Rhodothermus marinus: one gene and its partner. The protein of the gene in region 2 interacts with the protein of the main gene of each other region in a pairwise test. Links are inferred from orthologs where the notes say so. Each region holds a gene or a part of one and is shown on either strand. Other genes may lie near its edges.

What was found. Proteins that work in one complex are often made in the same cells at the same time.
Region 1: the proteins of topA (region 2) and GYH26_RS10855 interact in binary tests that used the Escherichia coli proteins (3 or more experiments, as listed by UniProt). The link is inferred for Rhodothermus marinus from one-to-one orthologs.

Annotation. Positions count from the first base shown.
Region 1 is NZ_AP019797.1:2,508,661-2,511,629, forward strand. It holds GYH26_RS10855 (IMPACT family protein), read right to left. Parts: upstream 1,820-2,969; coding sequence 1,181-1,819; downstream 1-1,180. Other genes in the region: rnhA (ribonuclease HI), read left to right, coding at 1-452; GYH26_RS10850 (Mut7-C RNAse domain-containing protein), read left to right, coding at 456-1,220; GYH26_RS10860 (Vgb family protein), read left to right, coding at 1,915-2,895; GYH26_RS10865 (choice-of-anchor V domain-containing protein), read left to right, coding at 2,895-2,969.
Region 2 is NZ_AP019797.1:2,161,825-2,169,849, forward strand. Bases 2,930-6,077 are described here. They hold topA (type I DNA topoisomerase), read right to left. Parts: upstream 5,718-6,077; coding sequence 3,141-5,717; downstream 2,930-3,140. Other genes in these bases: GYH26_RS09400 (DUF5615 family PIN-like protein), read right to left, coding at 5,814-6,077. Also shown: GYH26_RS09390 (hybrid sensor histidine kinase/response regulator), read left to right, coding at 1-2,855; more of GYH26_RS09400, read right to left, coding at 6,078-6,146; GYH26_RS09405 (DUF433 domain-containing protein), read right to left, coding at 6,143-6,367; GYH26_RS09410 (acyl-CoA dehydrogenase), read right to left, coding at 6,512-8,025. UniProt on the Escherichia coli protein: Releases the supercoiling and torsional tension of DNA, which is introduced during the DNA replication and transcription, by transiently cleaving and rejoining one strand of the DNA duplex.

The sequences.
Region 1 (2,969 bases), 340 kb from region 2 along the record:
ACGGGGCCTGCAGCGGCAACCCGGGCCCCGGCGGCTGGGCGGCCATTCTGCGCTACAATCAGCACGAAAAGGTGCTGCAGGGTGCCGAAGCGCACACGACGAACAACAGAATGGAATTAACAGCGGTGATCAAAGCGCTCCAGGCGCTGAAGGAGCCCTGCCGCGTGGACGTCTATACCGACAGTAACTACATCGTACGCGCCTTTCAGGAAGGATGGGTAGAACGCTGGCAACGTAACGGCTGGCGCACGGCCAGCAAGAAGCCCGTCGAAAACCAGGACCTGTGGCGGGCGCTGCTGGAACTCACCCGCCGACACGACGTGCGTTTTCTGAAAGTCAAAGGCCACGCCGACGACGCCCTGAACAACCGGGTGGACCGGCTGGCCGTCGAAGCCATGCGCCGTGGACAGACCGAAACCCCGGACTCGTCGGTTTCGGCGGTGAACGATTAGCTGATGCGTACGCTCTGGCTCCGGTTTTATGCCGTCCTGAACGATTTTCTACCCTCCCGCTGGAAACAGCGCACCTTCAAGCTGGGCTTTCTGGGGCGGCCCACGGTCCGGGAAATCCTCGTGCAGCTCAACGTGCCGCCTCCTGAAGTCGCGCTGATTCTGGCCGACGGATGTCCGGTCGATTTCGACTACCGGCCTGAAGAAGGCGAGCGACTGAGCTTCTACCCGATCTTCTACCGGCTGCTGCCGGCTGCGCCGCTGCATACGCTGCCGCCGGAGCGCCCGCCGCGCTTTCTGCTCGACACGCACCTGGGACGGCTGGCGCGCTACCTGCGCATGCTGGGCTTCGATGCCGAGCACCTGTCGGATCCCGATCCCGGCGATGCGGCGCTGGCCCGTCGGGCGGGCGACGACGGACGCGTGCTGCTGACGCGCGATCGACGATTGCTGGCCCGTAAGGCCGTGCGGTACGGCTACTTCGTGCGCGCCACCTCCCCTCGGGAACAACTGGCCGAAGTGCTGGACCGCTTCGAGCTGCACGAATTCGTCGATCCCTTCAGTCGCTGCATGTGCTGCAACGTGCCCCTGGAGCCCGTAGAAGCCGAAGCCGTGGCCGCCCAACTACCGCCGGGTATCCGTGCCCATTACACCGAGTTCTACCGCTGCCCCGCCTGCGGCCGTGTTTACTGGGAAGGGTCGCACCATGCCCGGATGCAGCGGCTGATCGATCAGGTTGTGCGCGGGAGTGGCTTCAGCGCCTCGCACTGACCGCGACCGGCCAGAGTTTCGACGAAAGCCTCGGCAAAGGCGATGGCTTTCGAGCGGGGTACCTCGACAAGCAGTTCGGTCTCGGCGTCGTAGCAGGTCTCGCGAATACGGGCGCCCATGCGTTCGATCAGGCGCATGACGGGCGCCGTGTCGTCGTAGGCAAAGCGCAACCGGAAAGGCACCGTGATGACGCGTTCGGCCACCGGCGCCAGATCCAGTGCCCGTGCGGCCGCCTCGCCATAAGCCCGGATCAGCCCGCCGCGTCCCAGTTTGGTCCCGCCGAAGTAGCGCGTCACCACCACCAGCGTGTTGGTCAGCCCGCGGGCTTCGATCTGGCGAAGAATGGGCAAGCCGGCCGTGCCCGATGGCTCGCCGTCGTCGCTGGCCCGGAACAGCTCGCCTTCCGGTCCCAGCCGGTAGGCCGTGCAGTGGTGCGTGGCCGCGTGTTCGCGACGGCGCACCGCTTCGATGGCCGCCGCGGCTTCCTCCTCGGTCTCCACCGGAAAGACTTCGGCGATAAAGCGAGAGCCCTTTTCGCGCAACTCGGCCCGCGCCGTGCCGGCCACCACCCGATAGGTATCGCCGGAGCTACCGTTCATAACAAACGCGTGCAGTTCGTAACAGCGTCCTCCCTACCCTGCGGTGAATGATTTAGTTTCTGAAAGCTATACCTCCAGAACAGGCTCGAAAAGCCATGCGTGTTGCCTCCTACCTCTTCGGCGGATTGCTGGTGATGGCCGCGGCGTTGTGGCCGCCCGTGGAAATCACCGAGTGGGAAGTGCCCTGGCCGGATACGCGGCCGCGCGATCCGTATGTGGATCGCGATGGGCGCGTCTGGTTCGTCGGCCAGCGCGGCGACTATGCGGCCTACCTGGATCCGGCGACCGGCAAGTTCACTCGCTTTGACCTGCCGGAAGGCACCGGTCCCCACAACCTGATCGTGGACGAGAGCGGGTTCGTCTGGATTGCCGGCAACCGGGCTGCCTACATCGGCCGGCTGGATCCCCGCACGGGCGAAGTGAAGCGCTACCCGATGCCCGATCCGGCTGCCCGCGATCCGCATACGCTGGTTTTTGCACCGGACGGCACCATCTGGTTCACGGTGCAGGGCGGCAATTTCGTGGGCCATTTCAATCCGGCCGACGGTTCCATTCGGCTGTTCCAGGTGCCCACGCCCCGGGCGCGGCCCTACGGCATCGTGGTTGATCCTTCGGGACGCCCATGGGTGGCAGCCTTTGGCACAAATAAGTTGCTGACGGTCGATCCGGCCACGATGAAGCTGGAAGAGATCACGCTGCCCCGCGCCGAGGCCCGGCCGCGTCGGCTGGCCCGCACCTCGGACGGAGCCATCTGGTACGTGGACTACGCCGGGGGCTATCTGGGCCGCTACGATCCGGCCAGCGGTAACGTGCAGGAATGGCCGGTGCCCGGCGGTGAAGGCGCCCGTCCCTACGGCATGGCCGTCGACGACCGGGACCGCCTCTGGTTTGTCGAAACGGGACCTGACCCCAATCGTCTGGTGGGCTTCGACCCGAAGACGGCCGAATTCTTCAGCATTACGGAAATTCCGAGCGGCGGTGGGGCCGTGCGGCACATGTTCTTCCATGCGCCCACGCGCACGCTCTGGTTCGGCACCGACGCCAACACGATCGCCCGCGCCCGGCTGCCGGAGTGATGCGCCCCGTCGCTGCACTGACGCTGGTGCTGGCCGCCACAGCGGGGTGGTTGGGTCGCTACGTCGATCACCCC
Region 2 (8,025 bases):
GCTTCCCCCACGAGGCCAGCGTCATGTCGATCGTGGAAGACCACCAGGGACGCATCTGGCTGGCCGCCCAGAATCTGGGCGTGTTCCGCCAGAACGGTGCGCGCTTCATCCCGGTGGAAGTGCCGGGTCAGGTCTTCACCGACGCGCGGCTGCTGGTGGACCGGCGGGGACACGTGTGGATCTCCGGCGACATGGGCCTGTCGCGCTGGGACGGCCGCCACTGGCGCACCTTCACCTCGAAGGACGGCCTGGCCGGCAACAATCCCTACTTTCTGGCCGAAGACCTGCAGGGGCGGATCTGGTTTGGCTACCATGCCGCGCTGGGCATCACGGTTTACGATCCCGAGCAGAATCGCTTTCGCACCTACACGACGGCCGATGGCCTCCACAACGACGCCGTCTATTCGATCGGCGTTGATCACCAGAACAACATCTGGATCGGCACTTCGCGGGGCGTCGATCGCTTCGACGGGGAGCGCTTCGTGAACTACAGTCCGCTGGAAGGCTACGCCAGCTACGAGTCGAATGCCGGCGGTTTCTTTGCCGACGTGGACGGCACGCTGTGGTTCGGCACGATGGACGGGCTGAGCCACTACAACCCGCGCGAAGACCTGTGGAACGACCGTCCCCCGCGCGTTCGTCTGACTTACCTGCAACTGGGAGACCGACCGGTCAACCCGGACTCCCTCGTCCAGGTCTCCTACAAAGCCAACACGCTGACGGCGCGCGTGGCGCTGCTCTCTTTCTTCGGCGCCGAGCAGATCCAGCTACGCTACCGGTTGCGCAGCATGGATACGGACTGGAACCTGACGTTCCAGCCCCTCCAGCGCAATCGCTCCTGGCTGCGCAAGCCCATCAGCAGCGAGGAAGGCTGGCGCCCGCTGGAGTCGCCCACCATTTTCCTGACCAACCTGCCGGCCGGCTTTTACGTGCTGGAAGTCCAGGCGCGCAAGCCCACCTCCGACTGGTCGCGCCCGGCCGCCGCCCGCTTCGAGATCACGCCGCCCTTCTGGCAGACCGCCTGGTTCGCGGCGCTGGTGGTCACGCTGCTGGGGTTGCTGGTGGGCGGTATTCATCGCTACCGGATCTATCGCATCGAACAGCAGAAAGAACAGCTCGAAGCGCTCGTCCAGGAACGCACGGCCGAGCTGCAGGCCCAGAAACGCCAGCTTAAGGCCACGCTGGAAGACCTGCGGCAGACCAAGGAAGAACTCGAGCGGGCCAACGAGGAACTGGTGCGGGCCAGCCGCCTCAAGAGCGAATTCCTGGCCAACATGAGCCATGAGATCCGCACGCCCATGAACGGCGTGCTCGGCATGACCGAGCTGCTGCTCGAAATGGATCTGACCAAGGAGCAGCGCGAGTGCGTGGAGATCATCCATCGGAGCGGCGAGACGCTGCTGACCATTCTGAACGACATACTGGACTTTTCGAAGATCGAGGCCGGACGGCTGGAGCTGGAAAACATCGACTTCAACCTGCAGGAAACGATCGAAGACGTCATCACGCTGTTTGCCCCGCGCGCGGCGGCCAAACAGCTCGAACTGATCTGCTTCATCGAAGAGCGGGCACTCGAGGTGCAGGGCGATCCGCACCGGCTCCGCCAGGTGCTCTCGAACCTGATCGGCAACGCGATCAAGTTCACCGAACGCGGCGAGGTCGTCGTCGAAGCCGAACTGGAACGGCTGAACGAGCGCCGCGCTTACTGGCGTATTTCGGTGCGGGATACGGGCATCGGCATTCCACCGGATCGGCTCTCGCATCTTTTCCAGCCCTTCACCCAGCTGGACGGCTCGACGACGCGCCGCTACGGCGGTACCGGACTGGGCCTGGCCATCTCCAAGCAGCTCGTCGAGATGATGGGCGGCACGATCGGCGTCGAAAGCGAGGTCGGAAAAGGCTCCACGTTCACGGTGCGCATTCCCTTCCGGCTGTCGTCACAGCGTAAGCTGAACGGAGATGAGCGGCGGGCGCTGCTCAAAGACGTACGCGTGCTGATCGTGGACGACAACGAAACCAACCGGGAAATCCTTCGCCGCCAGACGCTGGGCTGGGGTATGGTGCCCACGCTGGCCCGCAGTGGCGCCGAGGCGCTGGAGCTGATGCGGGCGGCCGCCCGCCAGGGCCATCCGTTCGAACTGGCCATCCTGGACATGATGATGCCCGAAATGGATGGCATCATGCTGGCCCGGGAGATCAAACAGGACCCGGCCCTCGCCGCCACGCCGCTGATTCTGCTCAGCTCTTATCTCTTCACCCGCGAGGATCACCGGGCCATGGACGAGACGCTCTTTGCCGCCGTCCTGTCCAAACCCACCCGTCAGTCCTATCTGTTCAATACGCTGGTCCGGGTGCTTCAGGAAATGCGGTCGGTTGCTGCCGAAAAGCAACAGCCGCAACGGACGGAGTCGGCCACCGTGCCCGACCAGTCTGATTCGAGCGATGCACCGTCCACAACGCCCCGGTCGACGAGCCGCGGGCATCTCCTGCTGGCCGAGGACAATCCGGTCAACCAGAAGGTGGCGCTCTATCATCTGGAGCGGCTGGGCTACACGTGCGATGTGGTCAGCGACGGCAAGCAGGCCGTCGAGGCGGCACTGCGCGGCGGCTACGACGCCATCCTGATGGACGTGCACATGCCGGTGATGGACGGCTTCGAGGCAACGGCGCTGATCCGCGAGCATGAAGCCAATCTGGGACGCCACACGCCCATCATCGCCATGACGGCCAATGCATTACGTGGCGAGCGCGAACGCTGCCTGGAGGCCGGCATGGACGACTACATCGCCAAGCCCTTCAAGAAAGACGAACTCAAGACCGTGCTGGAGCGCTGGATCCAGAAGGCCGAGGCCTGAAAAGGCTGTCCCCGATTTGCTGCGAATATGGGATCGCTGATTTACCAGTACATGAGGGTGCCACACCCCGGGTGGCAGACGTGATCCGGCGGGCATGATAGGGCGGACACAGGGGTCCGCCCCTACGGGATAGGGAAAACGTCAAGGATCTGGTAGGGGCGCACCGCCGTGTGCGCCCGTGCACTATGATTTTCCGGAAATCGTATTACACGTCCGTGGTCGTCACGGTTGCGCGTGCCGCCCGAAAACATTTTTCGGATGACAAAAAACACCGGACGTTTCGCCTCACTTCGAGCGGCGACGGCGGCCCCGCGTCTTTCCTTTTCGGCCGGCCTTTTCTTCCAGCAGGGCCAGCGCCTCTTCCAGCGTGACGGCTTCGGGCGCGCGTCCCTCGGGGAGCGAAGCGTTCGTGCGACCGTGCTTCACGTAAGGTCCGTAGCGGCCTTCCCAGACCTCCACCGGCTCGCCGGTCTCAGGATGCGTCCCCAGCACGCGGAGCGGCCGGCTCCTTGCTTCTTTTTCGGCCAGCAGTTCCAGTGCCCGCTCCAGATCGATCGTGAACACGTCGTCTTCTTCCTTGAGCGAGGCGAACGTCCGCCCGTGCTGCACATAGGGCCCGTAGCGGCCGATGCCCACCAGTACGGGCTGGCTGGTCTCGGGATGCGTACCCAGCGTGCGCGGTAGTTTCAGCAGGGCCAGCGCCTTCTCCAGATCCACCACGGCCGGCTCCATGCCCGGCGGCAGCGCCACCCGCTTCGGCTTGCCGGCCTGTTCGTCGTCGCCGAGCTGCACGTAGTAGCCGTAGGGGCCTCGCCGGAGCAGCACCGGCTGCCCGCTTTCCGGATCGATCCCCAGCACCCGGTCTTCGATCTGTCCTTCCCGCAGGATCTGCTCCAGCTTCTCGCGGGTCACGTCGCCGGGCGCCAGATCGGCCGGCAGCGAGGCGGTTACGATCTGCCCGTCCACCGGCCCCTCGACGTACGGCCCGTACTTGCCCACGCGCACCACGTAGGGCTCCCACTGCGGGAAGCGAATCGTCGAGACCTCGCGGGGATCCACACGTCGCAGCGCCTCGTCGATCATGCGTTCGAGCCCCTCTTCGCCCTGATAGAACTGGCGCAGGTAGGGCACCGTCTTCTGGCGGCCCCGGGCGATCTCGTCAAGTGCCTCCTCCATCTGGGCCGTAAAGCCCAGGTCCACCAGCTTTTCGAAATAGGCTTCCAGCAGGTTGTTCGTGGCGAAGGCCATGAACGTGGGCACGAGCTGGTTGCCGCGCCGCACGGCGTAGCCGCGCTGCAGGATGGTGTCGATGATCGTCGCGTAGGTGCTCGGCCGACCGATCCCTTCCTGCTCGAGCGTCTTGACCAGCGTGGCCTCGGTGTAGCGAGCCGGCGGGCGCGTCTCGTGCCGCTGGGGTTCGACCTGTACGCAGCGGGGCCGGTCGCCTTTTTTCAGCGGTGGCAGCGGCTGGTCGCGGTCTTCGAGGGCGGCCTCCGGATCGTCGCTCCCTTCGACGTAGGCCCGGAAGAAGCCCGGAAACTCGATGGTCCGACCCGAGGCGCGGAAGCGGGCGATCGGCTCCCGGTCGCCGGCCTCCAGGTGCACCGTCAGCAGCCGCAAGCGCGCATCGGCCATCTGCGAGGCCACCGTACGCTTCCAGATCAGGTCGTACAGCGCCGCGTCGATGCCGGTCAGGCCCAGCTCCTCGGCCGTCTTCATCTCGCGGCCGGCGGGCCGAATGGCCTCGTGCGCTTCCTGCGCATTGCGGACGCGGCTCTGATACTGGCGGGGTTGGGGACTCAGGTACTCCCTGCCGTAGCGCTCGACGATGGTTCGACGGCTGGCTTCGATGGCCTCCTGCGACAGGTGGGTCGAGTCGGTGCGCATGTAGGTAATGTAGCCCTGCTCGTAAAGTCGCTGGGCGATCTGCATGGTCTGCCGCGCCGAAAGCCCCAGCTTGCGGCTGGCTTCCTGCTGGAGCGTCGAAGTGATGAACGGCGGCGCGGGCGAACGGGTCACGACCCGTTCTTCGACGTCGGCCACTACCCAGCCTTCGTGACGGAGCCGCTCGGCCAGCTCGTGGGCCTGCGCCTCGTCGAGCAGGATCACGTCGCGGCCGGCCACCAGCCCTTCTTTCAGCCGCCCGGTGTGTTCGTCGAAGTCCTTGCCGCCGGCCACCCGAATGCCGCCCACATGCGTCAGCACCGCCTCGAACGTCTGCCCCTCCTGCTCCAGCAGCGCCTTCAGGTCCCAGTAGGTGGCCGGGACGAACGCGATGCGTTCCTTTTCGCGCAGCACGAGCAGCCGCACGGCCGCGCTCTGGACACGTCCGGCCGACAGTCGCGGGGCGATCTTGCGCCAGAGCACGGGCGACACCAGGTAACCCACCAGGCGGTCCAGAATGCGCCGGGCTTCCTGCGCCTCGACCAGGTTGTAGTCGATGTCGCGCGGATTGCGCAGCGCCTGTTCGATCGCCTCCCGCGTGATCTCATGAAAGACCATGCGGCGGACCGGCACCTTCGGTTTGAGCACCTCGACCAGGTGCCAGCCGATAGATTCGCCCTCACGGTCTTCGTCGGTGGCGATGTACAGCTCGTCGGCCTCTTTCAGCGCCTCTTTGAGCTGCTGCACCACCTTTCGCTTGTCGCGTGGGATCACGTAAAGCGGCTCGAAGTCGCGATCGATGCGCACGCCCAGCCGCGCCCACTCCTCGTGCTTCAGGTTGGCGGGCACTTCGGCCGCCGAGGCCGGCAGATCGCGAATGTGCCCCATGCTGGCCTCGACGCGGAAGCCGTCCTTCGGCAGAAAATTGCGGATGGTGCGTGCTTTCGTCGGCGACTCGACAACGACCAGGCGCTTCATAACGATCGGGCTGCTTCCGTACAAAAAACCGCCCGGCGATCGGACCGGGCGGGCAGTCTCACGCCTACCGGCAGGCAACGTTCCAGAAAGGGGCACTCAGACCAGAAGCAAGATACCCATTGTTTCGCTCTGCACAAGCTCCACCACGAGTTCGTAGTTTCGGCGCAGGATTTCCTCAATTTCACGAGTAGAGCAGTTACCACGTCCGATCCAGACCACCTTGGGGGGAACGCCGTAAAGCGTACTCATTTCGGCAAAATCAGCGTCTTTGCTTACAAGCACATAGCCATGACCCCGAGCGAACTCCCACACCTCAACATCCAACGCCCGATCCAATCCCACCTCAGAGACATGCGCGGACCCGGGATAGCAGTCGGCAAGTCGGGCAACCAGGCGCGGCGAAAGATTCTGGTCAAACAGCAGCTTCATGCAGGAGCCATCAGTGTGTGCCGTTCACGAGCCGCCGCATATTCCAGACAGGCCAGAATGTCTTCCTTTGTCAGATAGGGAAAGTCTTCCAGAATCTCGTCGTACGACATACCCGAGGCCAGATAGCTGAGCACGTCATAAACGGTAATCCGCATGCCACGAATGCAGGGCTTACCGCCGCGCTTGCCGGGTTCGATGGTAATACGATCCAGATAACGCATTGCTGACTTGGAGCACGGTTGATCAGCAGACATTTTGTTATTCACGCCCGCTGGCAGGCAACGTTCCAGAAAGGGGCGTGCCGGCAGCGCAAGAAAAAAAAGGACCGGCCGAGGCCGGTCCCCTGCGGTGCCTGCTGCGTGCGGTTACGACTCGGTCGCGACCGCCTCGCGGCTGCCGTCGCCGGCCGCTTCGATGCCGGCCGGCGGCGCATTGTAGTAGCGCCGGTATTCTTCGAGCGTGAAGGCATCGACCTGGATGGCATCCCAGCGGGCCGCTTCGGCCTCCTGGATAAGGCCAGCTTCCTCGGCCGTGATGATGCCTTTTTCGACGGCCTGGCGCACGAGCTGCTCCGGCCGCGCCTTGGGCAGCTCGCCCCGTTTGACGGCCGCATAGATTTTCCTGAGCAGCTCGTCTTCCTGGTAGGCCAACTGGAAAGCCCGCTCCAGGCGGCCGAGCGCCTCGTTCGGATCGGACGGTACGTACATGCCGGCCGTCATGCGCTCCCGCTGCTCGCCCGGCGTCAGCATGAGCTGAGCCACCCGATGCCCCAGCCGGTCCGAAGGCGGCGCGCTCAGGCGGTTCAGACGCGACCACCAGGCGGCCGGTCCGCGCAGGAACCAGGTCAGTCCCGGAATGCGCAGGTTGTCGAACAGACCGTCGAACGCCTGCTGCATCCGGTGGAAGGCGTACTGCATGGCCCAGTCGAAGAACGGCCGGTCTTCCTCGCGCCGGCCCTCGGCCTCGAAGCGCCGCATGGTGGCCGTGGCCAGGTACATCCAGGAGAAGATGTCAGCAAAGCGGCCCGTCAGCTTTTCCTTGCGCTTCAGGTTGCCGCCCAGCGCGGCCATGGCCAGATCGGCCAGAAAGGCGAACGAAGCCGAGGCCCAGGCCAGCTTCCGGGCATAGCGGGCGGCCGGGCCCGAGACGCCCGTACGTGCCAGGCGTCCGCGCGACAGGCTCAGCAGCAGCGCCCGGGCACCGTTGCGCACCACCAGGCCGACGTGCTTCCAGAAGGCGTCGTCGAACGCCTGCACGTCGCCGCGCTCCAGCGCTGAGATCTCCTTGTAGGCGTAGGGATGGCAGCGGATGGCCCCCTGCCCGAAGATCATCAGCGTGCGCGTCAGGATGTTGGCGCCCTCGACGGTGATGCCGATCGGCGCGGCGATGTAGCCGTGGGCCAGCAGGTTGCGCGGTCCGCGCGAAATGCCGTTGCCGCCCAGGATGTCCATGCCGTCGTTGATGGCCTGCCGCCCCAGCTCGGTCGTGTTATACTTCATGATGGCCGAGACGACGGCCGGCTTGGCACCCCGATCCAGGCCACCGCACGTGTAGACGCGTCCGGCCTCGACCAGATAGTTGAAGCCGCCGATGCGCGCCAGCGGCTCTTCGATGCCCTCGAACATGCCGATGGGCAGCCCGAACTGACGCCGCACGCGGGCATGCGCCGAAGCGACGCGGTAGATCAGCTTCAGACCGCCCGCCGACGAAGCCGGCAGCGAAATACCCCGCCCGGCCGCCAGCGACTCCATGAGCATGCGCCAGCCCTTGCCGGCCCACTCCGGCCCGCCGATGATCGCATCGATGGGCACCACGACGTCATGGCCTTCCACCGGGCAGTTGTAGAAGGGCACGCCCAGCGGATCGTGCCGCATGCCCA